Regions from separate parts of the Bacillus sp. z50 genome, predicted to be linked through region 1. Evidence: predicted binding sites of a transcription regulator. Region 1 holds the regulator's gene; the other holds the start of a gene.

Region 1 (15,548 bases):
CACACCCGGGGAACTGAAACATCTAAGTACCCGGAGGAAGAGAAAGCAAATGCGATTTCCTGAGTAGCGGCGAGCGAAACGGAATCAGCCCAAACCAGATGGCTTGCCATCTGGGGTTGTAGGACACTCATTGTGGAGTTACAAAGGAACGGGGTAGATGAAGCGACCTGGAAAGGTCCGTCAGAGAAGGTAACAACCCTGTAGTCGAAACTTCGTTCCCTCCCGAGTGGATCCTGAGTACGGCGGGACACGAGGAATCCCGTCGGAATCCGGGAGGACCATCTCCCAAGGCTAAATACTCCCTAGTGACCGATAGTGAACCAGTACCGTGAGGGAAAGGTGAAAAGCACCCCGGAAGGGGAGTGAAAGAGATCCTGAAACCGTGTGCCTACAAGTAGTCAGAGCCCTTTTATGGGTGATGGCGTGCCTTTTGTAGAATGAACCGGCGAGTTACGATCCCATGCAAGGTTAAGTTGATGAGACGGAGCCGCAGCGAAAGCGAGTCTGAATAGGGCGTTTGCAGTATGTGGTCGTAGACCCGAAACCAGGTGATCTACCCATGTCCAGGATGAAGTCCAGGTAACACTGGATGGAGGTCCGAACCCACGCACGTTGAAAAGTGCGGGGATGAGGTGTGGGTAGCGGAGAAATTCCAATCGAACCTGGAGATAGCTGGTTCTCTCCGAAATAGCTTTAGGGCTAGCCTCGAGTTTAGAGTCTTGGAGGTAGAGCACTGTTTGGACTAGGGGCCCTCATCGGGTTACCGAATTCAGACAAACTCCGAATGCCAAAGACTTATACTCGGGAGTCAGACTGCGAGTGATAAGATCCGTAGTCAAAAGGGAAACAGCCCAGACCACCAGCTAAGGTCCCAAAGTATACGTTAAGTGGAAAAGGATGTGGAGTTGCCCAGACAACCAGGATGTTGGCTTAGAAGCAGCCACCATTTAAAGAGTGCGTAATAGCTCACTGGTCGAGTGACTCTGCGCCGAAAATGTACCGGGGCTAAACGTATCACCGAAGCTGTGGATGCATACCGTATGGTATGCGTGGTAGGAGAGCGTTCTAAGGGCTGTGAAGCATGACCGGAAGGACATGTGGAGCGCTTAGAAGTGAGAATGCCGGTATGAGTAGCGAAAGAAGGGTGAGAATCCCTTCCACCGAATGCCTAAGGTTTCCTGAGGAAGGCTCGTCCGCTCAGGGTTAGTCGGGACCTAAGCCGAGGCCGAAAGGCGTAGGCGATGGACAACAGGTTGATATTCCTGTACCACCTCTCTTCCATTTGAGTGATGGGGGGACGCAGTAGGATAGGGTAAGCGCGCTGTTGGATATGCGCGTCCAAGCAGTTAGGCCGATGAGCAGGCAAATCCGCTCATCACATAAGGCTGAGCTGTGATGGCGAGGGAACTAGAGTACCGAAGTTCCTGATTCCACACTGCCAAGAAAAGCCTCTAGCGAGGAAGAAGGTGCCCGTACCGCAAACCGACACAGGTAGGCGAGGAGAGAATCCTAAGGTGATCGAGAGAACTCTCGTTAAGGAACTCGGCAAAATGACCCCGTAACTTCGGGAGAAGGGGTGCTCATTAGAGGTTTATAGCCTCGAAGAGCCGCAGTGAAAAGGCCCAGGCGACTGTTTAGCAAAAACACAGGTCTCTGCGAAGCCGCAAGGCGAAGTATAGGGGCTGACGCCTGCCCGGTGCTGGAAGGTTAAGAGGAGCGCTTAGCGCAAGCGAAGGTGCGAATTGAAGCCCCAGTAAACGGCGGCCGTAACTATAACGGTCCTAAGGTAGCGAAATTCCTTGTCGGGTAAGTTCCGACCCGCACGAAAGGCGTAACGATCTGGGCACTGTCTCAACGAGAGACTCGGTGAAATTATAGTACCTGTGAAGATGCAGGTTACCCGCGACAGGACGGAAAGACCCCGTGGAGCTTTACTGCAGCCTGATATTGAATTTTGGTACAGCTTGTACAGGATAGGTAGGAGCCTTTGAAGCCGGAGCGCCAGCTTCGGTGGAGGCATCGGTGGGATACTACCCTGGCTGTATTGACATTCTAACCCGCACCCCTGATCGGGGTGGGAGACAGTGTCAGGTGGGCAGTTTGACTGGGGCGGTCGCCTCCTAAAGAGTAACGGAGGCGCCCAAAGGTTCCCTCAGAATGGTTGGAAATCATTCGCAGAGTGTAAAGGCACAAGGGAGCTTGACTGCGAGACCTACAAGTCGAGCAGGGACGAAAGTCGGGCTTAGTGATCCGGTGGTTCCGCATGGAAGGGCCATCGCTCAACGGATAAAAGCTACCCCGGGGATAACAGGCTTATCTCCCCCAAGAGTCCACATCGACGGGGAGGTTTGGCACCTCGATGTCGGCTCATCGCATCCTGGGGCTGTAGTCGGTCCCAAGGGTTGGGCTGTTCGCCCATTAAAGCGGTACGCGAGCTGGGTTCAGAACGTCGTGAGACAGTTCGGTCCCTATCCGTCGTGGGCGCAGGAAATTTGAGAGGAGCTGTCCTTAGTACGAGAGGACCGGGATGGACGCACCGCTGGTGTACCAGTTGTTCTGCCAAGAGCATAGCTGGGTAGCTACGTGCGGACGGGATAAGTGCTGAAAGCATCTAAGCATGAAGCCCCCCTCGAGATGAGATTTCCCATAGCGCAAGCTAGTAAGAACCCTGAAAGATGATCAGGTTGATAGGTCCGAGGTGGAAGTGTGGTGACACATGGAGCTGACGGATACTAATCGTTCGAGGACTTAACCAAATGATTCAAGCATACTTGCCAAACGTACATTATCCAGTTTTGAAGGAATGATTTCTTTCTAACCAAATAGTCCGGTAATGATGGCGAAGAGGCCACACCCGTTCCCATTCCGAACACGGAAGTTAAGCTCTTCAGCGCCGATGGTAGTTGGGACGCGAGTCCCTGTGAGAGTAGGACGTTGCCGGGCAATCAGAAACCAGTTCAGTTGATGAGCTGGTTTTTTTGTGCGGTTTTTTAGGGAGCAAGGAGGATTTTGGATACTTGTTGGAGCTGGAGGAGTGAGGAGTCGGGATCAATCCACAGTCAATGGAATATCTTAAAGACGTGAATAAGGTATGGGAAAGGCGCGCTATTCTGGGTCTACCATCACCTATACTGCACTTAGCCCGGGCAAAGATTGGTTGAAAGGTAGGCGAAGTGTGTAGGAAAGCAGCTATGTTCCACCTATGGGACACCTATGCCCGACCTATACCCGGGCAAAGGTGGTTAAAAGGTAGGTGAAGTGTGTAGGAAAGCAGCTATGCTCCACCTATGAGGCACTTATGCCCGACCTATACTGGGGTAAAGGTGGTTGAAAGGTGGGTAAAGTATGGAGGAAAGCAGCTATGTTCCACCTATGGATCACCTATGCCCGACCTATACCGGGGTAAAGGTGGTTGAAAGGTAGGCGAAGTATGGAGGAAAGCAGCTATGCTCCACCTATGAGGCACCTATGCCCGATCTATACCGGGGTAAAGGTGGTTGAAAGGTAGGCGAAGTGTGTAGGAAAGCAGCTATGCTCCACCTATGAGGCACCTATGCCCGACCTATACGGGGGTAAAGGTGGTTGAAAGGTGGGTGAAGTATGGAGGGAAGCAGCTATGTTCCACCTATGGAACACCTATGCCCGACGTATACCAGGGTAAAGGTTGTTGAAAGGTGGGTGAAGTGTGTAGGAAAGTAGCTATGCTCTGCCTATGAGACACCTATACCCCACCTATGCCCCGCGGCGATCTATCCCAAGGCAAGGTTACACATAAACCATAAAGTTCGGCGTAAAGCGTACCGAAGCCGTGTCACACTGTATTGAAGCTGTGTGAAGTATACAATAACAAAACTGTAGAAGACCTGATCTCTTGCAATATATCTATGCGTAAAGAGGTAAATTCTTCATTACCTAATCCTTATTTCTAACCTTACGCCAACCTAAAAAAACGAAATTGGATTTACACACTAAAATAATGTAAACTTTAATAATAAAATATAAAGCATGGTGAATGACTGTGACCGAATATATGAGAATTTGTAATAGTGAAGAAGAGACCAGGAAGCTGGCAGAGGAAATTGGAAGTCGCCTGATTCCCGGATCTGTAATTGCGCTTGAGGGAGACCTAGGTGCAGGCAAAACAACATTTAGCAAGGGAATTGCTAAAGCAATTGGTGTAACAAGAAATGTAAATAGCCCGACCTTTACCATTATGAAAGAATATAAAGGGAAATTTCCACTTTATCACATGGATGTTTATCGAATTGAAAATGAAGAGGAAGATTTCGGGTTTGAAGAATATTTTGAAGGTGAAGGAATTACGATCGTCGAGTGGGCTCATCTGATAAAAGGACAATTGCCGGAAGAGCTTTTGACCTTATATTTATATCATGATGGGAATGATAGACGGAGAATTGTAGCTGAACCAAAAGGTGAATTTTATGAAAAGCTATGTGAGGAGATATTTTAATGAATGTATTAGCAATTGATACATCTACGAATGTCCTGGGAGTGGCTGTTGCTAATGAAAAAGGGATTATCGGAGAGCAAATAACATTTACAAAACGAAACCATTCAGTACGGGCGATGCCTTCCATAGAAGCAATTTTGAAGGAATGCGGGCTTAAGCCAGGAGACCTTGATAAAATCGTGGTGGCAAAGGGGCCAGGTTCTTATACCGGCGTAAGAATTGGCGTAACGATTGCCAAGTCTTTGGCCTGGAGTCTAGGCATTCAATTATCAGGCGTATCAAGTTTAGAGGCGCTTGCCCTGAATGGCAGATATTTCAATGGTTTGGTATGTCCACTGTTTGATGCAAGAAGGGGACAGATTTATACAAGTCTTTTTAAATGGGATAATGGAGAGTTAGTTAGATTGGAGGAAGACCAGAATGTGTTGGCCATTGAGTGGGCTGAGCATTTAAAATCACTCAATCAACCTATACTATTCATAGGCAATGATGTTCCTATTCATATCGAGGCCCTAACAGAAATTCTTGGAGATAAGGCTATTATGGCACCTTTATCGTTGCATCAGGCCAGGCCGGGTGAATTAGCATTGCATGGCATGAATCTGCCTGGTGATGATATCCACACCTTTGTCCCCAATTACGTACGTTTAGCAGAAGCTGAGGCGAAATGGTTAGAAGCTCAAGAGAAACAGAGGGAAGAGTAATGAATCAGACGATTACATTTCGTAAGATGACTGTAGAGGATCTTGATAGTGTGATTGAGGTAGAGCATGCTTCTTTTACTTTGCCATGGAGCAAAGAAGCTTTTTATAATGAGCTGATGAACAATCAATATGCGTATTATTTGGTAGCAGAGGACCAGGGGAAAGTAATTGGTTATTGCGGTACTTGGTTCATCCTCGATGAGGGCCATATCACGAATATTGCTGTATTGCCGGAATGGAGAGGCAAAAAAATCGGGGAAGAATTAATGGTACGTATGTTGGGCAAGGCACAAAGCATGGGAGTGAAAAGAATGACTCTCGAGGTACGGATCGGAAACCAAACTGCTCAAAGTCTCTATCGAAAATTGGGCTTTAAAGACGGTGGCATAAGAAAGTTTTATTATACAGACAATATGGAAGATGCATTAGTAATGTGGGTGGAATTATGGTGAATAAAGAAAATCAAATCATATTAGGTATAGAAACCAGCTGTGATGAAACCGCAGCAGCAGTAATAAAAAATGGCCGAGAAATTCTTTCAAATGTTGTAGCTTCTCAAATCGAGAGCCATAAACGTTTTGGCGGAGTCGTTCCTGAAATTGCTTCAAGGCATCATGTTGAAGCAATTACCCTTGTAGTTGAAGAGGCATTGGAGAAAGCAGAAATCTCTTGGGATGATCTTGATGGAATTGCGGTTACTGAAGGTCCTGGGTTAGTGGGAGCTCTCTTAATAGGCGTAAATGCGGCAAAAGCATTGGCTTTTGCTCATGGAATTCCACTTATTAATGTACATCATATCGCTGGACATATATATGCAAACAGAATTCTCACTGAGTTTTCCTTTCCCCTCCTTGCATTGGTTGTATCCGGTGGCCATACGGAGCTGGTGTTGATGAAGGAGCATGGAGCTTTTGACGTTATAGGGGAAACAAGAGATGATGCAGCCGGTGAAGCATATGATAAGGTAGCTCGTACGCTAAAGCTACCTTATCCGGGCGGCCCTCATATTGATCGACTGGCGCATGAAGGTCAGCCAACAGTTAAACTGCCTCGTGCATGGCTAGAAGAGGATTCATATGATTTCAGTTTCAGCGGATTAAAATCGGCTGTTATAAATACATTGCATAATGCCAACCAAAAAGGTGAAGTGTTAGCTCCTGAGGATCTGGCTTGCAGCTTTCAGGAAAGTGTAATTGATGTCTTAGTAACTAAAACCGTAAAAGCAGCAGAGGAGTTCCAGGTGAAACAAGTACTGTTAGCCGGCGGGGTTGCTGCCAATAAAGGATTAAGAACTAAATTAGAAAAAGCTTTTATAGACAAAAAGGAAGTAGAATTGATTATACCTCCACTTTATTTATGTACAGATAATGCAGCAATGATTGCTGCAGCAGGTAGTATTGCATTTGAAAAAGGCAAACGAGCTGCCATGGACTTAAATGCAAATCCAGGATTGATATTGGAATAAAAAATGAGGCTGGGACATAACTAAATTTGCTGTGTCCAAAACCGAACGATGTATTGAATTTTTATTAAACTAAATAGAAAAAGCCGAACTATTATTAATAATGCTTAAACTGCACTTTATAATAGTTCGGCTTTTTTAGTTGCTGGAAACCTTTTGTCCCAGCCTTATTTTATTGGTAAAAAAATTGATTGAAAAGTAAAAGCACTCGAATAATTGTGGATAACTACGTGTTATCAACAGATTCTGTGGATAAAAGATTTGAAATCTGTGGATAATGTGGAAAAATCAAAATAAACCTTATTTTATAACTTTTTTAATGTGGATAAAAATGTTGATAAAAACCAAGCCATCCCTAACTTGGTTTTTTATCTTGATTTATTCGTCTTGTAGAGAAGTCCACTCTTCCATTAATGCTTCCAATTCTTCTTCAGTTGCTGTAAGAGTTGTCTGGATTTCCAATGATTTCTCATGGTCCTGATAGATTTCCGGATCACATAATTGTGTATTTAAATCGGATATCCGTGTATCAAGTTCTTCAATGGTAGTTTCAATTTCTGCGATACGTCTTTGGCGTTGGCGCTCTTTCTTTTTAAGCTCCTTGTCCTCCTGATAAGTAGTTTTATCTGAAACAGGGCGATTGTTGGAGATAGAATCCGCTGGTTTTTCCAGTTCAGCGAGTTCCGCTTGTTCTTGTTTTTTCTGAATATAGTAGTCATAATCTCCCAAGTATTCAATTGTACCATCTGCTTTCATTTCCAATACTTTATCGGCAATTCGATTGATAAAGTAACGGTCATGGGATACAAAGAGGAGAGTGCCTGAATAATCAACCAGTGCATTTTCAAGCACTAATTTACTGTCCAAATCCAAGTGGTTGGTCGGCTCATCTAAAATTAAAAGGTTGGCTTTTTGCATCATTAATTTTGAAAGAGCCAGCCGTGCTTTTTCACCACCGCTCAAGGTAGAGACAGTTTTCATTACATCGTCTCCGCTGAATAGAAAGTTTCCTAATATGGATCGGATATCCTTTTCAGGTTGGTTAGGGAAGTCATCCCATAACTCATTTAGCACAGTTTTGTTGGACGATAGATTAGCCTGCTCTTGATCATAATATCCGAGTGTCACATTGGCACCGAGCTGAAAATCTCCATGCAAAGCCGGAATTCTGTTAATCAATGTTTTTAATAAAGTAGATTTCCCTACCCCATTAGGACCAATCAGTGCAATGCTTTCTCCTCTAGTGATTCTAAAGTTCAAGTGGCTGGCAACAGATGCTTCATATCCAATAGACAAATCATTTGCCTGAAGAACTTCATTACCACTTTGCTTTTCAATCTCAAAGGTAAAATTAGCTGATTTTTCATCGCCCAAGGGCCGATCCATTACTTCCATACGCTGCAGGGCCTTTTGCCGGCTCTGGGCTCGTTTAGTTGTAGATGCTCTGGCCATGTTTCTTTGGACAAAATCTTTTAATTTTGCAATCTCATCCTGCTGTTTTTCATAAAGCTTTGCATTACGTTCGTATTCCTCTGCCTTTTGCTCTAAGTATCTGCTGTAATTCCCTGTATATTTCTTAATTGATGTTCGGGAAAGCTCCATTACTTGATGGACAACCTTATCAAGGAAATAACGATCATGGGAAACAATTAGGATAGCGCCAGGGTAAGATTGAAGATAGCCTTCGAGCCAGCTTAATGTATCGATATCAAGATGGTTGGTCGGCTCGTCTAGAATCAGTAAATCAGGTTTCGTTAATAATAATTTACCTAGTGCAAGCCTGGTTTTTTGGCCGCCGCTTAAGGAATTAATAGATGTAGTATAATCATAATCCGAGAAACGCAGACCGTGTAAGACAGAACGTACATCTGCTTCCATTTGGTAACCGCCAGAATTTTTAAATTGCTCCTGGAGACGATCGTAATCTTTTAATACCCGGTTATATTTTTGTTCATCATTGTAGACAGAAGGATCAGCCATAGATTTTTCCAATAATCTCAATTCATCTTCTTGTTTTTGTAAGCCTTCAAAAACAGAGATCATTTCATCCCAAATAGAGCGGTCTGATTGGAGACCGGTATTTTGAGCCAAATATCCAATCGAAACATCTTTTGGCTTATAGATCTCCCCACTGTCATGTGAAAGGTGACCTGCAATGATCTTAAGCAGGGTGGATTTTCCTGCACCGTTTCTGCCAACAAGTGCTATACGGTCTTTCGTTTGAACTTCGAGCTTAATAGTAGATAAAATTGCTTCAGCTCCATAATATTTGGATACATTATTAACTTGTAAAATAATCATATTCTCACCTCAAGAAGTACATACCTTAAGTGTAGCCTACTCTTGATAAGCACCGCAACTTAATAGAAAATTTGTGAATACTCACACAAAAATTACCAAAAATGATAGAAATATTATAGAATAGGAATAGGAGAATAAACTTTCAGTGAATTTACGTGCTTTATTAATCAGGAAAGATCCCATATGATTGGTATCGCGGAGGTAACCTGGAAACAATCAGAACCGCTAGTCCTAGTATTTTGCTCGAATATAAAAGTAACGAATCATTGATAAAAAAGCGGCGTATTATACATAGCTAAGATAGTTAGAATTATGGTAGTGAAGAAAACTTCTGATATAATTTCTATGTGATACCCGGGCACTCCAAGGATTAGATATTGATTTTATATGGAAAAAGGCTGAAAATATGAATAGATTAATTATTCGTATAATCTTAAAAACGAAAGTAAGAAATAACAGCTGTTTCAGCAATACTTGATTAACCTTATATGTTATGTGCAAAGCAATCGAAAAATCAATGGTTATTGAAGGAAACTATTTTCATTGGAAAACCGGGGGGTAAAACCAGTCGGGATTATCAAAGGCAGTTTTGATATATGGAGTAACGATTGACAAGAAAGAATAGGGAGAAGGGAATTAATTTTGCAGGAAAATACTAAAATACCGCAGGCTACAGCCAAACGACTTCCATTATATTATCGTTTTATACAAAATCTACACGCGTCAGGAAAACTACGAGTTTCTTCCGCAGAACTAAGTGAAGCTGTTAAAGTAGATTCAGCTACTATACGAAGAGATTTCTCGTACTTTGGTGCTTTAGGTAAAAAAGGGTATGGTTACAATGTTAATTATCTATTATCCTTCTTTAGAAAAACTCTCGATCAAGATGAGATTACAAAGGTAGCTCTAATTGGAGTCGGGAATCTAGGTACAGCTTTCTTAAATTATAATTTTATGAAAAATAATAATACAAAGATTGAAATGGCGTTTGATGTTTCTCCTGATAAAGTAGGAACCCTTATAGGGGATGTTCCGCTCTATCATATGGATGAACTGGAGAAAAAACTTGAAAAGCAAGATATTAGTGTAGCTATTTTAACAGTTCCATCACAGGTTGCCCAATCTATTACAGATCGTTTAGTGGCTGCGAACATTAAGGCTATTTTAAACTTTACGCCGGCACGTCTGAATGTGCCAGACAGCATTCGTGTCCATCATATTGACCTTGCAGTCGAATTGCAATCATTAGTATATTTTCTTAAACATTATCCATCCGGAAATACGGAAGATACAGAATAAAAAATCTCGAAGGTTTTCCCTCCGAGATTTTTTTTGTTATTCTTTTGGTTTTTCACTTTTCATTTTCTTTATTTGCTTATGAATCATCACCAAGCGGATTCCTGAACCAACATCAAGTGTAGCCAGTATGATCAGGAAATAGGTAAAGAAATCCCAACCGCTGCGTGATACATTTTGAACAGCAAAAAATATAAAAATAGCACCTAAAATTAAGTAAGTCGTTGCCATATACAACGGTGAACGTCTCATAACAAACCTCCGATAAAGCTTTGAACTTTATTAAGCTCTTCCATATTTTTTAATATATCATCTTTGTAAAGTGATTGTACGATTACAACTAATGTATTCATAGTAATGTGGGCAAAAATAGGAACAAGGATTCTCTTTGTTTTAACATATAAATAAGCAAATGTGAATCCCATTGCTGTATAAAGCAGGATATGTACAAATTCCATGTGAGCAACGGCAAAGATCAGTGAACTGATTAACGCGCTCAGGAAGAAATTCAATCGCTTGTGTAATGTGCCAAAGATAATTTTCCTAAAGACAATCTCTTCTAAAAATGGCCCAAGTACAGAACTGACTACCATAACAAGCGGTACTGCCTCAATGAGACCGAGTATATTCTGTGTATTTTCAGACCCGGTAGGAATACCAATAATTCGTTCGATATTACCAGCTATAGATTGTGAAAACAAAGCAAGAAATACTCCGCCAATTGCCCAGCCGATCGAAGCTCCCACACTTGCCTGATCGCCTAAGCTTCTATTATTTTTTTCATATCTCAGTAGGACTAGAGTAATGATAGAAGCCAGAATAAAGCTTATAACAATCCAATACCCTGCAGCCAATACTTCTATCCGTTCCGCGGGGATATTCGTGTTCGATAAGAAAACCAGCATAATTGGGATACCAAGAATAGAAGAAAATTGCATGGCAATATAGGTAATGAGAATTGACCAGTAATATTTTTTCAAATAGAAAAACTCCCTTAATCTTTTATATAGATATTAGATTGCGTATATCTTTAATTTTAACCGTTTTTACCTCATAGTTACAATTGCGAAACATTTTCCTTCTCTTCATCTACCAAACTGAAATAAAAAGGATATTTAGACCTTATTTGGGTAAGATAAATAAATGGTGATAAAATTTAAAAATTTTAACTAATATTACTTGCAAATCATTGGTTCTTTATTTAAACTATAAATTGTGTTAGCACTCAACGATGATGAGTGCTAATAAAAATGGAGATAACTTTAAGGAGGTAGTTTTACTTGTTAAAGCCACTAGGAGATCGCGTTGTGATTGAACTTGTCGCACAAGAGGAAAAAACTGCAAGCGGCATCGTGTTACCAGACACTGCCAAAGAAAAACCATCTGAAGGCAAAATTGTAGCGGTAGGAACAGGCCGTGTCCTTGAGAATGGTGAGCGAGTAGGATTGGAAGTATCTGAAGGCGATCATATTATCTTCTCTAAATATTCAGGTACAGAAATTAAATACGAAGGTAAAGAATACTTAATTTTACGTGAAAGCGACATTTTGGCCGTTATTGCTTAACGAAAATGTCGATTAAAAAATAAGACATAACAAAAAAATCGAGGAGGTAATTTACGTATGGCAAAAGATATTAAATTTAGTGAAGAAGCTCGCCGCGCTATGTTACGTGGGGTAGATGCATTAGCTGATACAGTAAAAGTTACACTTGGACCAAAAGGACGTAACGTTGTTCTTGAAAAGAAATTCGGTTCCCCACTTATCACAAATGATGGTGTAACAATCGCAAAAGAAATCGAGCTTGAAGACGCGTTTGAAAACATGGGTGCTAAATTGGTTGCAGAAGTAGCAAGCAAAACAAATGAAATTGCTGGTGACGGTACAACTACTGCAACAGTTCTTGCCCAAGCTATGATTCGTGAAGGATTGAAAAACGTAACAGCTGGCGCTAACCCAATGGGCGTTCGTAAAGGGATTGAAAAAGCTGTTTCTGTTGCAATTGAAGAATTACAAGCAATCTCCAAACCAATCGAAGGCAAAGAATCCATTGCACAAGTTGCTGCGATTTCTTCTGCTGACGAAGAAGTTGGCGCTCTAATTGCTGAAGCAATGGAACGCGTTGGTAACGACGGAGTTATCACAATCGAAGAATCCAAAGGATTTACAACTGAACTAGATGTAGTAGAAGGTATGCAATTCGACCGTGGATATTCTTCTCCATACATGGTAACAGATTCCGATAAAATGGAAGCTGTACTAGAAAATCCATACATCTTGATCACAGATAAGAAAATCTCTAACATCCAGGAAGTACTTCCTGTCCTTGAACAAGTTGTTCAACAAGGTAAACCTTTATTGCTAATTGCTGAGGATGTTGAAGGTGAAGCACAAGCAACTCTAGTTGTGAACAAACTTCGCGGAACATTCAATGCAGTAGCTGTTAAAGCTCCTGGATTCGGTGACCGTCGTAAAGCTATGCTTGAAGACATCGCTGCATTAACTGGCGGTGAAGTAATCACTGAAGAACTAGGCCGTGACCTTAAATCTGCTACATTAACTTCTCTTGGACGCGCTGCGAAAGTTGTTGTTACAAAAGAAACAACTACAATCGTTGAAGGTGCTGGAGAAACTAGCGAAATCGGTGCACGTATCAATCAAATTCGTTCCCAATTAGAAGAAACTACTTCTGAATTTGATAAAGAAAAATTACAAGAGCGTCTTGCTAAACTTGCTGGCGGCGTAGCCGTTATCAAAGTAGGTGCAGCAACTGAAACAGAATTGAAAGAGCGCAAACTTCGCATTGAAGATGCTCTAAACTCCACTCGTGCTGCTGTTGAAGAAGGTATCGTAGCCGGTGGTGGTACTGCACTTGTAAGTGTGTACAATAAAGTGGCTGCTGTGGAACTTGAAGGCGATGCACAAACTGGTGTTAACATCGTACTTCGTGCTCTTGAAGAGCCAGTTCGCCAAATCGCTCACAACGCAGGCCTTGAAGGTTCTGTAGTTGTAGAACGTCTTAAAAAAGAAGAAATCGGCATTGGCTTCAATGCAGCTAATGGCCAATGGGTAAACATGATCGAATCCGGTATCGTGGATCCTACTAAAGTAACTCGTTCTGCACTTCAAAACGCAGCTTCTGTTGCAGCTATGTTCTTAACAACTGAAGCAGTTGTTGCTGACAAGCCAGAGCCAGCTGGTGCAGGCGGCGGAATGCCTGACATGGGTGGTATGGGCGGAATGGGCGGCATGATGTAATCAGCCCCAAACCCTTGATATATAAGGATTTTGAATAGGGGATAAGAGAGATGCTAACATTTCTCGCCCGATTAGAGGCTTCTCATTAATTTATGAGAAGCCTCTTTTTATTTCTTTAAATAGTTTGGTAAAAATGAATTCTTCTTTTAGGAATTACACCACCAGTACCTATGTTTTTCCATATATAACTGTCTTGGAATTAAAATAACGCTATCTCGATATATATTTAAAAGAAACCAACTAACATTTGTATAGTTGTTTTTTATATTGCTTGTTAAAAGTTTGGAAGACTTAAGAATATAGATCTCTAAAACTTTTTTAATATAGTAAATAACAGAAGAGAAATCACCTTTTTTTGGAGGTGTGGATGATGAGAAGGTTAAAGGGAATCGTATATTTTAAAGATTAACAGGAGATAAAAAATTCATACAAAAATGTTAAGTTTGGTTTTTAAAAATTTTATTGCTATAAAAAATTATGTTGATATAATAATAAAAGATAAAGAAACTCCTGAAAAGATAGATTTTTCCGAGAGGAATATATATTGGAGAAAATATAAATCTTTTACAATTAATAATATATAAAAAATAGGCTTTTTATGGAGATAGCAAGTAACATACGAGCTAGCATTAAATACTTGGTAAATTAATTGAAAAATGGACTGTACAAAATTAAAGGGTACTCTTTTGGAAAAAGAAATAACTGTCATTTTAATGTGTATTCCTTTAAAAGTGGAATGCATTTTTTATTTCTAATGAAAAAAGGAACAAGGAGGAAGGTAGAGTGGAACGTGATAAAAAATACAAAAAGATAATTACCATCTTATTGATCCTACTATGCATAAGCCTTGTTGCTCTAATAGGAATAGGGATATATAAGCATTTTGCATCGAAAGAATCGACATCTGTCAGTGTGCCTGAAAATTATATTATCCCTGAAGATGGCGGTAATACAAACAATCAAACAGAGAATACGGAAAATAATACTGGAACAGATAATAGCAACTCTTCGAACGAAGACCATATTACTATAGAAAGTAATGGCACTAACGGTGGCTCCAACGATGGCTCCAACGATGGCTCCAACGATGGCTCCAACGATGGCTCCAACGGTGGCACTAACGGTGGCTCCAACGATGGCACTAACGGTGGCTCCAACGATGGCTCCAACGGTGGCACTAACGGTGGCACTAACGATGGCACTAACGGTGGCACTAACGGTGGCTCTAACGATAGCTCTAACGATAGCTCTAACGATAGCTCTAACGATAGCTCTAACGATAGCTCTAACAATGGTTCTAACGATAGCGATAGCGACAGTGATAGTAGTAAACCTACATCAACCGTTATTTCACTCCATAAAGGACAGTTCATAGACAATGAGCCTTTTAAGGTAACCAATATGTTGCCTGGTGATTTAGAAGTAAAGAATTTCTGTCTTAAGGTGTCATATAAAAACTCCGGTACAATAAAATTTTTGGTAGATATACATAACAAACCAGAAAAATTATTAGAAGTATTGAAGCTAAAAGTTGTTCTTCTTAATAGTGGAGATGTTCTCTATGACGGATTAATGAGAGATATGGGTGAATTAGAAACATATACGTTGGAAAAATCAGATACTGCAAAAACGGAAGAATTGTATTACGAAATTTCCACCTATCTTGATACTTCGGTTGGGAATGAGTATATGGACAGTACGGAATTGAAAGCTGATTTCAGATGGTGGGTAGATGAAAAAGCTAATTTAGTTCGTGCACCTGGTAAGCTAGATTATTCAAATGTAGCATTAGCGCTTAGTTTTATAACAGGTTCACTGCTGATATTAAAACTCCTTCCGAAAAAACACAAAAAATAGGAGAGCGAGCCATATGCAAAATAATCAACAGACAGGCAAAAAGTTGAAAACAAGTGTTGCTGCAATTTTCATACTTTCTATTTGCCTTTGTATTACCACCTTTGCTCTTATATGGTCGATGGTGTGGGTAAATAACAATATTTTTAGTGTCGGGAAAATAGATATTGATCTAAATGATGGTAAACCAGTTATTGAGGAAC
Region 2 (15,548 bases), on a different contig from region 1:
AGGATTCGGTAACTGGAGCGAGAAGCGTGCCGATTTACCAGACGAATGCTTATTTATTTAAAGACACAGATCATGCTGCGGATTTATTTGGATTAGCTGAAACTGGCTATATTTATACTAGAATCCATAATCCAACTTCAAGTGTATTCGAAGAACGTATAGCAGAATTAGAAGGTGGCATTGGAGCTTTAGCGGTATCAAGTGGTGCTGCAGCTATAACACTCTCAATCCTAAATATTGCGGGAGCAGGTGATGAAATTATCTCTGCGTCCACTCTATACGGCGGAACCTACAATTTATTTGCCAATACTCTCCCTAAGTATGGTATTAACGTAAGGTTCGTGGATCCAAGTGACACTGAAAATTTTAGAGAAGCGATTACATCAAAGACCAGAGCTATTTTTGGAGAAACGATTGGAAATCCAAGCCTGCAGGTTCTTGATATTGAACGGGTGGCGGAAATTGCTCATGAAGCTGGAATTCCGTTAATCATTGATAATACATTTGCAACTCCTTATTTATCCCGTCCGATTGAGTTTGGAGCGGATATCGTCGTACACTCAGCTACGAAATGGCTGCTTGGAAATGGAACCACATTAGGCGGGGTCATAGTCGATGGAGGGAAGTTTGACTGGAATTCATCTAAATTTCCGGGCTTTACTGAACCCGATCCAAGCTATCATGATCTGATTTACAGTGAAGCAATTGGTGCAGCAGCATTTATTGTGAAGGCCAGAGTTCAGCTGTTGAGAGATTTAGGTCCATCCTTAAGCCCGTACAATGCCTTTCAATTTATTCTCGGATTGGAAACTCTGCATGTGAGGATGAAGGAGCATGTAGCCAATACGAGATTAATAGTTGACTATTTAAAACAGCATCCGGCTGTATCGTGGGTCTTGTATCCAGGAGATTCAGATCACCCTGATTACGAAAAAACGAAGAAATATTTACCCAAAGGTGCTGGAGCAGTCGTTGTTTTTGGAATAAAGGGTGGACGTGAGGCAGGTAAAAAACTGATTGATTCCGTTGAACTGTGGTCCCATGTGGCCAATGTGGGAGATGCAAAGAGCCTAATTATCCATCCGGCAAGCACGACTCATCAGCAACTAAGTGAAGAGGGATTAAAAGCATCAGGTGTACAGGAGGATTTAATCAGACTGTCTGTTGGAATTGAACATGCAGAAGATCTAATTGAAGAATTGGAGCTTGCGATTGAAAAAGCAACAGGTATAGCTTCCACTGAGGTGGTTGTGAAATAAATATTGAACATGCTATGCAGACTTTGGTGTTGACAGTTCTTTCTTCAACATGATAGGATAGCAAACAGTTAGATTTAATTGAATAGTTTAAGTACTCTTATCAAGAGAGGCCGAGGGAAGTGCCCTTTGACGCCCGGCAACCGGCAATCATTTATGATTGAAAAGGTGCCAATTCACACAGGATAATAAATCCTGGGAGATGAGAGAAAGGAACATGTTATAAATAAATCATGCCTTTCTGCCTCCGCAGAAAGGCATTTTTGTTTAACTGAAGTTATTCTTTAATTATAGGTTGATAGAAAGAGCAGGTGAACTTTTCATGATTACATTACGTGATGTATCGAAGACCTTCTCAGGAACATTTAAACGTTCATCAGCTGTCAAAGCAGTGGATCAAGTCTCATTATCTATTGAAAAAGGCGAGATCTTTGGAATTATTGGGTACAGCGGTGCGGGAAAAAGTACCCTCATTAGAATGCTGAACGGTTTAGAGAAGCCAACAGAAGGCAGTGTCTTGGTGGCAGGCAAAGATATGGCTGCTATAAAAGGCGCTGAATTAAGAAAAGCCAGAATGGAAATAAGTATGATTTTTCAACACTTTAATCTCCTCTGGTCAAGGACAGTCAGCGAAAATATAGAGTTTCCTTTAGAAATTGCGGGCGTACCAAGCAAGGTACGTAAAGAAAGAGTGAAGGAACTGGTAAGTCTGGTAGGATTAGATGGCCGTGAAAATGCTTATCCATCTCAGTTGAGCGGCGGTCAGAAGCAGCGGGTCGGTATAGCGCGCGCATTAGCGAACAATCCACAGGTTCTTCTTTGTGACGAGGCGACATCAGCACTTGATCCTCAGACTACAGACGATATTTTGGATTTGCTCGTTGATATAAATAAAAGACTTGGCTTGACAATCGTATTAATTACACATGAAATGCATGTTATTCGTAAAATCTGTCATCGCGTTGCTGTGATGGAGATGGGGAAAGTGGTCGAGAGCGGAAAAGTACTTGATGTATTTAAAAAACCAAATGCTCCGATTACTAAACGATTTGTACAGCAAGTGACTGAGCCAGAAGAAACGAAAGAGACGATTGAGCATTTGCTTGCTGAATATCCGACGGGGAAAGTTGTACAATTATCCTTTATTGGCGAATCAGCTGAAACCCCTGTTTTATCAGAGGTTATCCGCTCTTACAAAATCAATGTAAACATATTACAGGGTAAAATTTCGCAGACTCAGCACGGGTCCTATGGAACGTTATTTATTCATGTAGACGGTGATGCTGCTGAAGTGGCGAAAGCGATTGACTATCTCCACAATCAGGAAATTGGTGTGGAGGTGATTTCAGAATGATGGAAACATTATTACCAAATGTAGTTTGGGAACGAATTTATGAAAAGACATGGGAAACCTTGTATATGACAGGTGTCTCATTAATCGCAACTTTTTTCCTTGGAATTATATTGGGTCTGCTATTATTCTTGACCTCAAAGGGGAATATGTGGGAAAACAAAGTGATTTACGGAATTGTAGGTGCTTTCGTTAACATATTCCGTTCCATTCCATTCATTATTCTAATCGTGTTGTTAATTCCTTTCACAAAGGCATTAGTAGGAAGTATTATCGGTGTCAATGCGGCTTTGCCAGCTTTAATTATAGGTGCTGCTCCATTCTATGCGCGAATGGTTGAGATTGGATTGCGTGAAATTGATAAAGGTGTAATCGAAGCAGCAAGATCGATGGGGGCCACTTCCTTTACAATCATATGGAAGGTGCTAATTCCTGAATCTCTGCCTGCACTTGTTTCTGGTATCACAGTTACGGCAATTGCGCTTGTAGGTTATACAGCGATGGCAGGTATGATTGGTGCGGGCGGACTTGGAAACCTTGCCTATTTGGAAGGGTTTAGCCGCGGACAGACAGATGTCACGATTGTTGCTACTATTTTAGTATTGATTATTGTGTTTATTCTCCAATTTATTGGAGATTTTATAACAAGAAAATTAGATAAGCGCTAGGGAGGAAACCAAAGTGAAAAAGTTATCGTTCATACTTGTTTTAGGATTAACCCTATTATTGGCAGCCTGCGGTGGATCAGGAGATGAATCCAATTCCGGGGACAAAGAACTAAAAACGATTAAAATTGGCGCATCAAATGTTCCACATGCAGAAATATTGGAAGAAGCAGCAACTCTTCTTGAAGAAAAAGGTATTAAACTTGAAGTTGAAGTATTTACAGACTATGTAATGCCGAATAAAGCATTGGAAGATGGCTCAATTGACGCTAACTATTTCCAACACATCCCTTATTTTGAGAGTCAAGTGAAGGATAATGGGTATGATTTCGCCAATGCAGGCGGAATCCATATTGAACCGATTGGTGTTTATTCTAAAAAATACGACAGCCTGGATGACCTACCAAAAGGCGCAAGCATCATTATGAGCAGCTCAGTAGCTGATCATGGACGTATGTTATCTATGCTGGAAACAGAAGGCTTAATAAAGCTAAAAGAAGGCATTGATAAAACTAAAGCAACTGTGGATGATATTGCGGAAAATCCGAAGAATTTAAAGTTTAAAACGGATATTGAAGCACCTATGCTTACGCAGGTTTACAATAATGATGAAGGCGATGCAGTACTGATTAATTCCAACTATGCCATTGAAGCGGATCTTGTACCAGCTGAGGATGCGATTGCATTGGAAAGTGCTGATAATAATCCATACGTAAACATTATTGCTGTTAGATCTGAGGATAAGAATAAGGAAGAAATTAAAACATTGGTTGAAGTTCTTCATTCTAAAGATATCCAGGATTTCATTAATGAAAACTACAAAGGGTCCGTTATCCCATCAAATAAATAATAGACAAAAAAGGTGCAGCTATTCATTTAGCTGCACCTTTTTTATCATATAATAGGTGTATTATAAGATGCTTTTCCAATGAATTATTTTCTTCTCTGGTATTATTTTTCAGGATAATCAAGGATTTCCTAGAAGAAATACGCAATATCACTTTTAAGATGTGCTCAGTGTGGTATATAGACTTTGAGGGTTCTTCTGCAAAGTGATACCCTTATTATAATAAATGGAAAGGAATGATTCATTATCTTTGACAATCAGTTACAGCTTAGAGTAACAGATGAAATGGAAAAAGCGATGAGGCAGGCACATGGAGTTGGCTATGAAGTTTACAGTCAGAATCTTGAAGTGCGTATGAAAGTAGAAGAGAAGCGTGAACGTAGTTATATGAAGAGTAATCAAATCTTAAATGATGTGAATAGAAGAGTACATGGGTAAATGAATCAAGTGATAAAGTGAATAATTCTAAAAGTGATAATCATAAAAACAGGTAGCGGAAGAAAAATCAATTTCTCCTTCTACCTGTTTTTATGTTTTCAATTAGTGCAAAAATGTTACTGCCGTCTTTAAAATCAGGGTGGTTGGTAAAGATCATGCTGGTTCTTTTCTTTCGTGAAAATTAACATTATAATGTCAGTAAAGCTAAGTATTATGTTAAAATATTATGTCCATTTTATGTAATTTTCTCGTTTCAAAAAGTTGAATCTAGATTTGATTTGTTATAAGATTGTAATGAGAATAAATTGAGAATAGAAATAATCTAAAACTTTAGATGACTATATATTGGAGGTATAAGAATGGCTGGTTCAGTTCTTACAATTAAAGATTTACATGTTTCAATAGAAGGTAAAGAGATTCTTAAAGGGGTAAACCTTGAAGTTAAAGGTGGAGAAATCCATGCAATTATGGGGCCAAATGGTACAGGAAAATCTACATTGTCATCTGCTATCATGGGTCACCCAAAATATGAAGTAACAAGTGGTTCCATCACAATGGACGGTGAAGATGTTCTTGAAATGGAAGTTGACGAACGTGCTCGTGCCGGTCTATTTTTAGCAATGCAATACCCAAGTGAAATTACTGGGGTTACTAATGCCGACTTCATGCGTTCTGCTATTAACAGTAAACGTGAAGAAGGAGACGAAATTTCCTTAATGAAATTCATTAAAGAAATGGATAAAAAAATGGATCTATTAGAAATGGATCAAGATATGGCTCAACGTTATTTAAATGAAGGCTTTTCCGGCGGTGAAAAGAAACGTAATGAAATCCTTCAATTATTAATGCTGCAACCAGCCATTGCGATTCTTGATGAAATCGACTCCGGTTTAGATATTGATGCGCTGAAAGTTGTTTCCAAAGGAATCAACCAAATGAGAAACGAAGATTTTGGCTGCCTAATGATTACTCACTATCAACGCTTATTGAACTACATTACTCCAGATTATGTTCACGTAATGATGCAAGGTAAAATCGTGAAATCCGGTGGAGCAGAACTAGCGCAACGCTTAGAAGCAGAAGGATATGACTGGATTAAAAAAGAATTAGGTATTGAAGACGAAACAGTAGGAATTGAAGCATAAGCAATAGGAGGATCGTTATGACAATCGAAACTACATTACTCGAAAAAGATGTTGTATCATCTTTTTCAAAAGCACATAGTGAGCTTGCCTGGCTTGAAAGCTTCCGTTTAGACGCCCTTTCTGCCTCAGCTGAGCTACCTATGCCGAGACCTGATAAAACGAAGATTGATAAATGGCAATTAGAGGATATGAAAGTGAACTCCGTTGCAAGCGAGACATTTACATCTATTGATGAACTTGCTGAAGACGTGAAAAAGCTGATCAATCCTGATGAGAACAGAAGTTTGTATGTACAACGAAACAATACAGCTGCTTATTTGACAGTATCTCAGGAACTTAAAGATAAAGGTGTTATTTTTACAGATATCAGGACTGCTGCTAAAGAACATCCTGAACTTTTGCAAAAATACTTCATGACTACAAGTGTTCCTGTAAAAACGAATAAGCTTACAGCTTTACATGCAGCACTCTTTAATGGTGGAGCTTTTCTTTATATCCCACGCAACGTGGTTATTGAAGAACCCATCCAGGCTATCTTCATGATTGATAATGCTGAGACTGAATTATATAATCACGTACTTGTTGTTGCTGAAGAGAGCAGCTCCGTAACGTACGTTGAAAACTATATTTCATTGGTTGACGGCAAAGAGACTATTGGAAATATCATTTCTGAGGTTATCGTCGGCAACAATGCGGTCGTTAAATATGGTGCAGTTGATACATTATCTAAAGATATGAAAACCTATGTAAACCGTAATGCATATGTAGGAAATGATGGACGAGTGGAATGGGCATTGGGCTTAATGAACGATGGTAATACTATTTCAGAGAATATTACAAACCTACATGGTAATGGTTCATATGGTGATACTAAAACAGTAGTGGTTGGTACTGGTAAACAAACTCAAAACTTTACAACTAAAGTTGTTCATTTTGGTAAAAACTCAAATGGATATATCCTGAAGCACGGTGTTATGAAGGATGAAGCATCCTCCATTTTTAATGGTATCGGTAAGATTGAACATGGTGCCACTAAAGCTGATGCTGTACAGGAATCCAGAGTATTAATGCTTAGTCCGAAAGCACGTGGGGATGCAAACCCTATTCTGTTAATTGATGAAGATGATGTAACAGCTGGACACGCAGCTTCTGTAGGCCGTGTGGATCCAATTCAGCTTTATTATTTAATGAGCAGAGGGATCAGTAAAACAGAAGCAGAACGTTTAATTATCCATGGGTTCCTTGCCCCAGTAGTAAATCAATTACCTGTTGAAGCTGTTAAAAAGCAGTTGACTGAGGTAATTGAAAGGAAAGTTAAATAATGATTCCAACGAATATTAAAGAACTTTTCCCAATTTTAAATGAGAAAGTCAATGGTCATTCATTAGTATATCTGGACAGTGCCGCAACTTCGCAGAAGCCAGCATCCGTTATTCAGACTATTGATGAGTATTACAAGCGGTATAACTCTAATGTACACCGTGGTGTTCACACACTTGGAACGATGGCCACGGATGCTTATGAGGGAGCACGTGAAAAGGTAAGAAAGTTCATTAATGCGAAATCCATCGAAGAAGTTGTCTTTACAAGAGGGACAACGACTTCGATTAATACAATTGCTGCCAGCTACGGGAAAGCTAACCTAAAAGCTGGTGATGAAATTGTTATCAGTATGATGGAACATCATAGTAATATCATTCCATGGCAGCAAGTAGCTAAAGCAACCGGTGCGACATTGAAATATATCCCGCTTGAAGAAGACGGTACTATTTCACTTGAAACAGTCAAAGAAGTGATTACTTCAAACACGAAAATCGTTTCAGTTATGCACGTATCGAATGTGCTTGGTGTCATCAATCCGGTTAAAGAAATTGCGAAAATTGCCCATGAAAATGGAGCAGTAATGGTTGTAGATGGTGCGCAAAGCACTCCGCATTTGAAAGTGGATGTTCAGGATCTTGACTGTGATTTCTTTGCCTTTTCTGCACATAAAATGTGTGGACCAACTGGCATTGGTGTCATGTACGGGAAAAAGGAATACCTCGAGAATATGGAACCAATCGAATTTGGCGGAGAGATGATTGATTTTGTGGGATTGCAGGATTCTACATGGAAAGAGCTGCCTTGGAAATTTGAAGGCGGTACTCCAATCATTGCAGGTGCCATTGGACTTGGAGCTGCAATTGATTTCTTGAATGAGATTGGTCTTGATAATGTAGAGGCGCATGAGCATAAGCTTGCTGCTTATGCACTTGATAAATTATCAAGTATAGAGGGGCTCCAAATCTATGGACCTAAAAATCCGGAATCAAGAGCTGGTGTAGTAACTTTTAACCTTGAGGATGTTCATCCGCATGATGTCGCTACCGTTCTGGATGCAGATGGAATAGCTATTCGTGCCGGGCATCACTGTGCACAACCGCTTATGAAATGGTTAAAAGCTTCGTCTACGGCGAGAGCAAGTTTTTATGTATATAATACAGAACAAGATATCGACCGTTTAGTCGAAGGACTCGTTAAAACAAAGGAGTATTTCAGTAATGGCTTCTAATAATTTAGATACCCTTTACAGGCAAGTGATCATGGATCACTATAAAAATCCACGAAATAAAGGAAGCCTGGAAGACGGCAGTCTTGTGATAGATATGAATAACCCTACTTGTGGAGATCGTATTCATCTTACACTTAAAGTAGAGGATGGTATTGTGCAAGATGCAAAGTTTGATGGAGAAGGTTGTTCCATCTCTATGTCATCAGCTTCCATGATGACTCAAATCGTCAAAGGCAAAAGCAGTGAGGAAGCATTAAAGCTTGCTGGTATATTTTCGAACATGATACAGGGCAAGGAATATGACGAAGGCGATCTTGATCTTGGTGATATAGAGGCCCTTCAAGGTGTGAGTAAATTTCCAGCACGTATTAAGTGTGCGACACTTGCTTGGAAAGCTATGGAAAAAGGGCTTAACGAAAACTAAAATGACATGTTTTAGCTGAGAGTGAAAAACAGCTAGAACTAAGTAAGAAGGAGGAAGCGATCGATGGCTAAAAAAATGCCTGATATCGGTGATTATAAATATGGCTTTCATGATAAGGACGTTTCCATCTTTCGTTCTAAACGCGGTTTAACTAAAGGGATTGTTGAAGAAATCTCTCGTATGAAGAACGAACCACAATGGATGCTTGACTTCCGCTTGAAGTCTCTTGAACATTTTTATAACATGCCAATGCCACAATGGGGAGGCAATCTTTCAGATTTAAACTTTGATGAGATTACGTATTATGTAAAACCATCTGAGAAGTCCGAGAAATCATGGGATGAAGTTCCTGAGGAAATTAAACGTACATTCGATAAACTTGGTATTCCTGAAGCTGAACAAAAATACCTAGCCGGTGTATCAGCTCAATATGAATCCGAGGTTGTGTACCATAATATGAAGGAAGACCTGGAAGCAATGGGAATCGTATTCAAAGATACAGATTCCGCTTTACGTGAAAATGAAGATCTTTTCCGTGAACACTTTGCTAAAGTAATTCCGCCATCTGATAATAAATTTGCTGCATTGAACTCTGCAGTTTGGTCCGGTGGATCATTTATCTATGTCCCACCAGGTATTAAAGTAGATACACCATTGCAAGCATATTTCCGTATTAACTCTGAAAACATGGGTCAGTTTGAGCGTACTTTAATCATCGTTGATAAAGATGCGTCCGTACATTATGTAGAAGGCTGTACGGCTCCTGTTTATACAACAAATTCACTTCACAGTGCTGTTGTTGAAATCATTGTTAAAGAAAATGCTTATTGCCGTTACACAACAATCCAAAACTGGGCAAACAATGTATATAACCTTGTTACTAAACGTACAGTAGTAGATGCTCACGGTACAATGGAATGGGTAGATGGAAACATCGGCTCCAAGCTTACCATGAAATATCCAGCTTGTATTTTACGCGGTGAGGGTGCCCGTGGTATGACGCTTTCCATTGCTATTGCAGGTAAAGGTCAACACCAGGATGCAGGTGCTAAAATGATTCACTTAGCTCCAAATACATCTTCTACGATTGTATCTAAGTCAATTTCTCAGCATGGCGGTAAAGTGAGCTATCGTGGGGTTGTGCACTTTGGTAAAAGGGCTGATGGAGCACGCTCTAATATCGAGTGTGATACACTCATTATGGATAATCAATCAACTTCTGATACGATTCCATACAATGAAATCCACAATGATAATATCTCACTTGAGCATGAAGCGAAAGTTTCCAAAGTATCTGAAGAGCAGCTCTTCTATTTAATGAGCCGCGGTATCTCAGAACAGGAAGCAACAGAAATGATCGTTATGGGATTCATTGAACCGTTCACAAAAGAACTTCCAATGGAATATGCAGTTGAAATGAACAGATTAATTAAATTTGAGATGGAAGGTTCTATCGGTTAATACTGAGACAACTCTTTCCACTATATTAAGAATCCGAATTTATTTTCGGATTCTTTTTTTATCGTCTCCAAAGTTGAAGGGGAATCACCTATACCCTACCTATGGCGTAGCTATGCCCCACCTCCACCTATACCGGGGTAAAGGTGCAGGATGTGTGAAAGGTGGAGGAAGCCACCTATGACGCGGCTATGCCCCATCTTTACCGAAGGAAGAATAAGCAATGCAACTTATATTAGCCATGAACCATATAATTTAGACTCCATAGCATCTGCCTCTATTTTATTTAAATAGGTCTAATAGATTTTATTAAACAATAACACTTGGATAATAACAGAATATTTAGTAGTATTTAGTAATCCTTATATTGTTTTTATAATTAGGGAGGATAGATATGGACTTTATTAACAGGTTACAAAGTTATATCAGCATTGATTGGCCTCAACTCAAAAGTTATGGATTAACAATCCTATACACTTTTATCATCACCTATGCTTTGATTTATCTCGTCAGGTTTATTCTTCACAAGTTCTTTAAGCATACAAATTTTTTGATTGAGAAAAAGGAACAAACAATTGAATCTGTAGTACGCAACACGTCTAATTATTTGGGTTTCTTTATTATTATTCTTGCCATGATTAAACCCTTCGTGGATATCAAAAATATACTGGTTGCCGGCGGAGTGGTAGGAATTGTAGTTGGACTGGGTGCCCAAAAAATTATGACTGATCTTCTGGCAGGGTTTTTTATGATATTCGAAAAACAATTTCAGCGAGGGGATTTTGTCCACGTAAATGGGGAAATAGATGGTGGGACAGTAGAGGATATGGGATTTAGAGTGGTGAAAATCCGATTACTTAACGGAAAACTAATGACAGTTCCAAATGGTGAAATTCGCAAAGTAGAAAACGGAAATGTTGAAAGGAGAAGAATTTTTGAGAGCGTAATTGTTAGTTTCCAAGAGAATCCTGCAAAAATAGAAGAGTTACTTGCTGAGGTATGTGATGAACTCAACCAAAAGCAAATCCATTATCTCAAAACTGATTTAAAAGGAGAATATCTCGAACCCTATCAAGTTCATGGCTTATCTTCATTAGATAGCAGTCCGTATGGCTTACGATTTTCAATCAAAGCTACAGTAAGCGATGAGTACTATATGGAAGCAGCTCAAATGGCTAAGAAAGTTATGGCGCAGAAAATGTATGAAAATCGTATTGGTTTAGCATCGCAACAATTTGCCGTACAAGATAGACAAAAGGATTATATAGAACACTAAGAAATGCCGTTACGTAGTGGTAACGGCATTTCTTAGTGCTGTTTAATTTTCATTAAACCATAAACCATTGATTCCATATCTCTCTTTAAATCTCTATTCTACTTTTTCTCAGCAAGCCATGCAGCAACTTTCTCTGCATCCTCGCCTTTGATTATTCCTGCAGGCATTCCTTTCGCACCGTTATTGATTATATCCAGGATTTCGTCCTTACTCATACTATTTCCGATATCCTCAAGCTTTGGTCCGGCATAGCCTTCTAAAGCATTGCCATGGCAGGAAGCACAGTTATTGGCATATATTTTTTCTTCTTCTGTTAGTGGTTTTTGCGATTCTTCTTCATTACCAGAAGAGCATGCAGTTAAAGAAAAAACTAAGCCTGCCAGTAAGAGGGCTTTATTGTACATAGGAATCATTCTCCCTTCAGTTCTATTTAAGAATTACTTTACTTGAGTTTATTATTTTGTCAATATAAAGACTTCTCTGTCAATCCGATAGAAGTGGATCTATGACAAAGGACTTAAATTCAAAAAATAATGACTACAGTTAGACAAATACATAAAGCAGGCATATAATAAGTATGTGAAGTATTTCACAATCTGTAAGGTGAAGGTGTTCACAAATTGTTTACAGACTGATTTTAAATAATCTGATAAAATTAAATTGTCAGATAGGATGTTCAGTAATTTTTTTCACTAATAGGGACGCATTTTATCCCTGTGGGACTATTTACGACCAATACTAGGTTTTCTATAAGGAGGAAATTGAAATGGCTGTTAAAGAAGAAAAAATAGAAGAAGTCCTTAAGGTATCTGAGATGATTGAAGAGTTAATCGAAAATGGAAAATCGGCCCTGCGTACATTTGAGACATTTGATCAAGAAAAAATCGATGAGATTGTTCATCAAATGGCAATTGCCGGTCTTGATCAACACATGCTTTTAGCTAAAATGGCGGTGGAAGAGACTGGCAGAGGGATTTACGAAGATAAATGTACTAAAAACATGTTTGCAACGGAATATATTTGGCACAGTATTAAATACGATAAAACGGTTGGTGTCATTCGTGAAGATCAACAAACAGGTGTCATGGAGATTGCAGAGCCTGTCGGAATTGTTGCAGGTGTCACACCAGTTACGAATCCTACTTCGACTACTATGTTTAAAGCTTTAATATCTATTAAGACACGTAACCCAATTATATTTGCTTTCCATCCATCAGCACAAGAATGCTCCAAGAAGGCGGCGCAAGTCCTGCATGATGCTGCCGTAGCTGCAGGTGCTCCTAAAGGATGTATTCAATGGATTGAGCACCCATCCATTGAAGCTACAAAGCAATTAATGAATCATAAAGATATCGCATTAGTGCTTGCGACAGGCGGAGCAGGAATGGTTAAATCAGCTTATTCTACAGGTAAGCCGGCACTCGGTGTAGGTCCTGGTAACGTACCTTGTTATATTGAAAAGTCAGCTAAAGTAAAACGTGCAGTCAATGATGTTATTTTATCGAAGTCTTTTGATAACGGCATGATCTGTGCCTCTGAGCAAGCTATTATTGTAGATGATCAGATCTATGAAGAAGTTAAACAAGAGTTTATAAAAAATAACTGCTATTTTGTAAATGATAAAGAATTAAAGAAACTTGAACGTCTTGTTATTGATGAACAATCATGTGCCGTTAATGCTCATATTGTTGGAAAATCTGCTAATGAGATAGCTGAAATGGCTGGAATTAAAGTACCTGAGCATACCAAAATAATAATTGCCGAAATTGATGGTGCAGGTCCACAATATCCTTTATCTCGTGAAAAATTAAGTCCGGTATTGGCGTGTATCCGTGTTAAATCTACGGAAGAGGGCTTTGGTGCATGTATGGATATGCTGAACTTAGGTGGTCTTGGACACTCGGCCGTTATTCATAGCACCAATGAACAAATCCAACGGGAATACGGAATAAAAATGAAAGCATGTCGTATTATTGTAAATTCCCCATCTGCTCAAGGAGGAATTGGTGACATCTATAATGCCTTCATTCCATCTTTAACACTTGGTTGTGGCTCTTATGGAAATAACTCAGTTTCTGAAAATGTATCAGCTACTCACTTGATTAACGTGAAGATGATGACACAGCGTCGTAATAATATGCAATGGTTTAAATTGCCGCCAAAAATTTATTTTGAGAAGTATTCCACACAGTATCTAGCAAAAATGAGAAGAATCAAACGTGCCTTTATTGTAACGGATCCAGGCATGGTAAGCCTTGGTTATGTTGATATTGTTAAAGAATATTTATGGAAAAATAAAGGGATTGAAGCAATCGAAATGTTTGCGGATGTTGAACCGGATCCATCTGATGAAACAGTATTCAAGGGTGCTAAATTAATGCATAGCTTTGAGCCGGATGTAATTGTCGCTCTGGGCGGTGGTTCTGCGCTGGATGCAGCGAAGGGCATGTGGTTATTCTATGAACAACCGGAAACATCATTCTTTAACATTAAACAAAAATTCATTGATATCAGGAAACGTACGTATAAATATCCTGACTTAGGTGAAAAAGCCCAATTTGTTGCCATCCCGACCACTTCCGGTACTGGTTCTGAAGTAACGCCATTTGCGGTTATTACGGATAAAGAAACGAATGTAAAGTATCCGCTGGCTGACTATGCCTTAACACCGGATGTAGCAATCCTGGATTCCCAGTTTGTCATGACTGTTCCTAAAAATATCACAGCTGATACAGGGATGGACGTTTTAACACATGCCATTGAGGCTTATGTGTCTGTAATGGCAAATGATTATACAGATGGTTTAGCCTTAAAAGCTATTGAACTAGTCTTTAATAATTTAAAAACAGCGTACCATGACGGAGCGAATGAGGAAGCTCGTGAGAAAATGCATAATGCATCCTGTATGGCAGGGATGGCCTTCTCCAATGCCTTCCTGGGTATTAATCACAGCCTAGCACATAAGATTGGAGCTGAATTCCATATCCCGCATGGCCGCTCTAATGCAATTCTTATGCCGCATGTTATTCGTTACAATGCCATTCGTCCAAGAAAACATGCGCTCTTCCCTAAATATGAATACTACTGTGCGGATGAGCGATATGCTCAAATAGCCAGAATACTGGGACTACCTGCAAGCACAACTGAAGAAGGGGTTCAGTCATTAATAGAGGCTGTCACTGAGCTGGGTAAATCATTGGAAATCGATATGAGCATTAAAGGACAAGGAATAACTCAAGAAAGATTTGAGGAAAATGTAAAAATATTAGCAGAGCGTGCATTTGAAGACCAATGTACAACTGCCAATCCAAAATTACCTCTAATCAGTGAACTGGAAGAAATCTTAAGAGAAGCGTACAAAGGAGTTTAATAATCTGGTAAAAAAGACGGCATGAAATGTGCCGTCTTTTTTGTATATAGGATTAAATGTAGTCCTCCATAACAAAGGAGCACCATTCACCAAGGATCTGTATTCATATGCTATTATATGACGTAGGAGGAGATCCTTTATGATTTATATTGGTGTAACTGGTTGGGGTGATCATGATACCCTTTATCCTTCAACTATTAAGCCTAAAGATAAGCTGGCTGAGTACAGCAGCCATTTTCCGGTAGTGGAAGTTGATGCCTCCTTTTACGCGGTACAGCCGATTAGGAACGCTGAGAAATGGGTTAAAGAGACACCTGATTCTTTTAAATTTATAGTTAAAGCCTATCAAGGAATGACGGGCCATCAGCGTGGCGATATCCCTTTTGAATCAAAAAAAGACATGTTCCATGCTTTTAAGGATTCCTTAAAGCCGTACAGTAACGCGAATAAGCTGGCCTTGGTTTTGTTTCAATTTCCCCCATGGTTTGATTGTAAAAAAGAAAACGTCAGTTATTTAAGGTATTGCAAGGAAATGATGGGCGATTGTAAGGTGGCCTTGGAATTCAGAAATCAATCATGGTTTAGTGAGAAATATCGTGAAGCAACCTTGTCTTTTATGAAAGAAGAAGGGTGGATTCATTCAATTGTGGATGAACCGCAAGCAGGCGAGGGTTCAATCCCGACAGTACCAGTTGCAACCGATTCCGAAGTTACACTTGTGCGGATGCATGGAAGAAATGTGTATGGCTGGAATAAACCGAATGATG

The links. Region 1 encodes Rex, which represses fermentation and respiration genes when NADH is low (regulators of the CRP and FNR family bind a similar motif). Its sites were predicted from a motif close to TTGTGAAATATTTCACAA; they were not measured.
Region 2: the regulator Rex is predicted to act here: its motif matches at 11,989-12,006, upstream of adhE (bifunctional acetaldehyde-CoA/alcohol dehydrogenase).

Annotation. Positions count from the first base shown of each region.
Region 1 covers NZ_JBZFQL010000008.1:78,132-93,679, reverse strand. Annotated here, with positions in the region: rRNA gene AC4G3N_RS17780 (23S ribosomal RNA) at 1-2,756, shown strand, start outside; rRNA gene rrf (5S ribosomal RNA) at 2,827-2,943, shown strand; gene tsaE (tRNA (adenosine(37)-N6)-threonylcarbamoyltransferase complex ATPase subunit type 1 TsaE) at 4,013-4,471, shown strand; gene tsaB (tRNA (adenosine(37)-N6)-threonylcarbamoyltransferase complex dimerization subunit type 1 TsaB) at 4,471-5,175, shown strand; gene rimI (ribosomal protein S18-alanine N-acetyltransferase) at 5,175-5,627, shown strand; gene tsaD (tRNA (adenosine(37)-N6)-threonylcarbamoyltransferase complex transferase subunit TsaD) at 5,624-6,640, shown strand; gene AC4G3N_RS17750 (ABC-F family ATP-binding cassette domain-containing protein) at 7,016-8,938, opposite strand; gene AC4G3N_RS17745 (redox-sensing transcriptional repressor Rex) at 9,578-10,237, shown strand; gene AC4G3N_RS17740 (YdiK family protein) at 10,274-10,486, opposite strand; gene AC4G3N_RS17735 (CPBP family intramembrane glutamic endopeptidase) at 10,483-11,214, opposite strand; gene groES (co-chaperone GroES) at 11,515-11,799, shown strand; gene groL (chaperonin GroEL) at 11,857-13,491, shown strand; gene AC4G3N_RS17720 (glycine zipper family protein) at 14,347-14,688, opposite strand; gene AC4G3N_RS17715 (hypothetical protein) at 15,362-15,548, shown strand, end outside.
Region 2 covers NZ_JBZFQL010000003.1:528,194-543,741, forward strand. Annotated here, with positions in the region: gene AC4G3N_RS11865 (O-acetylhomoserine aminocarboxypropyltransferase/cysteine synthase family protein) at 1-1,259, shown strand, start outside; SAM riboswitch class I at 1,354-1,465, shown strand; gene AC4G3N_RS11870 (methionine ABC transporter ATP-binding protein) at 1,579-2,610, shown strand; gene AC4G3N_RS11875 (methionine ABC transporter permease) at 2,607-3,275, shown strand; gene AC4G3N_RS11880 (MetQ/NlpA family ABC transporter substrate-binding protein) at 3,289-4,122, shown strand; gene AC4G3N_RS11885 (YuzK family famiily protein) at 4,405-4,557, shown strand; gene sufC (Fe-S cluster assembly ATPase SufC) at 4,917-5,702, shown strand; gene sufD (Fe-S cluster assembly protein SufD) at 5,720-7,024, shown strand; gene AC4G3N_RS11900 (cysteine desulfurase) at 7,024-8,253, shown strand; gene sufU (Fe-S cluster assembly sulfur transfer protein SufU) at 8,243-8,677, shown strand; gene sufB (Fe-S cluster assembly protein SufB) at 8,741-10,138, shown strand; gene AC4G3N_RS11915 (mechanosensitive ion channel family protein) at 10,530-11,411, shown strand; gene AC4G3N_RS11920 (c-type cytochrome) at 11,510-11,815, opposite strand; gene adhE (bifunctional acetaldehyde-CoA/alcohol dehydrogenase) at 12,178-14,781, shown strand; gene AC4G3N_RS11930 (DUF72 domain-containing protein) at 14,921-15,548, shown strand, end outside.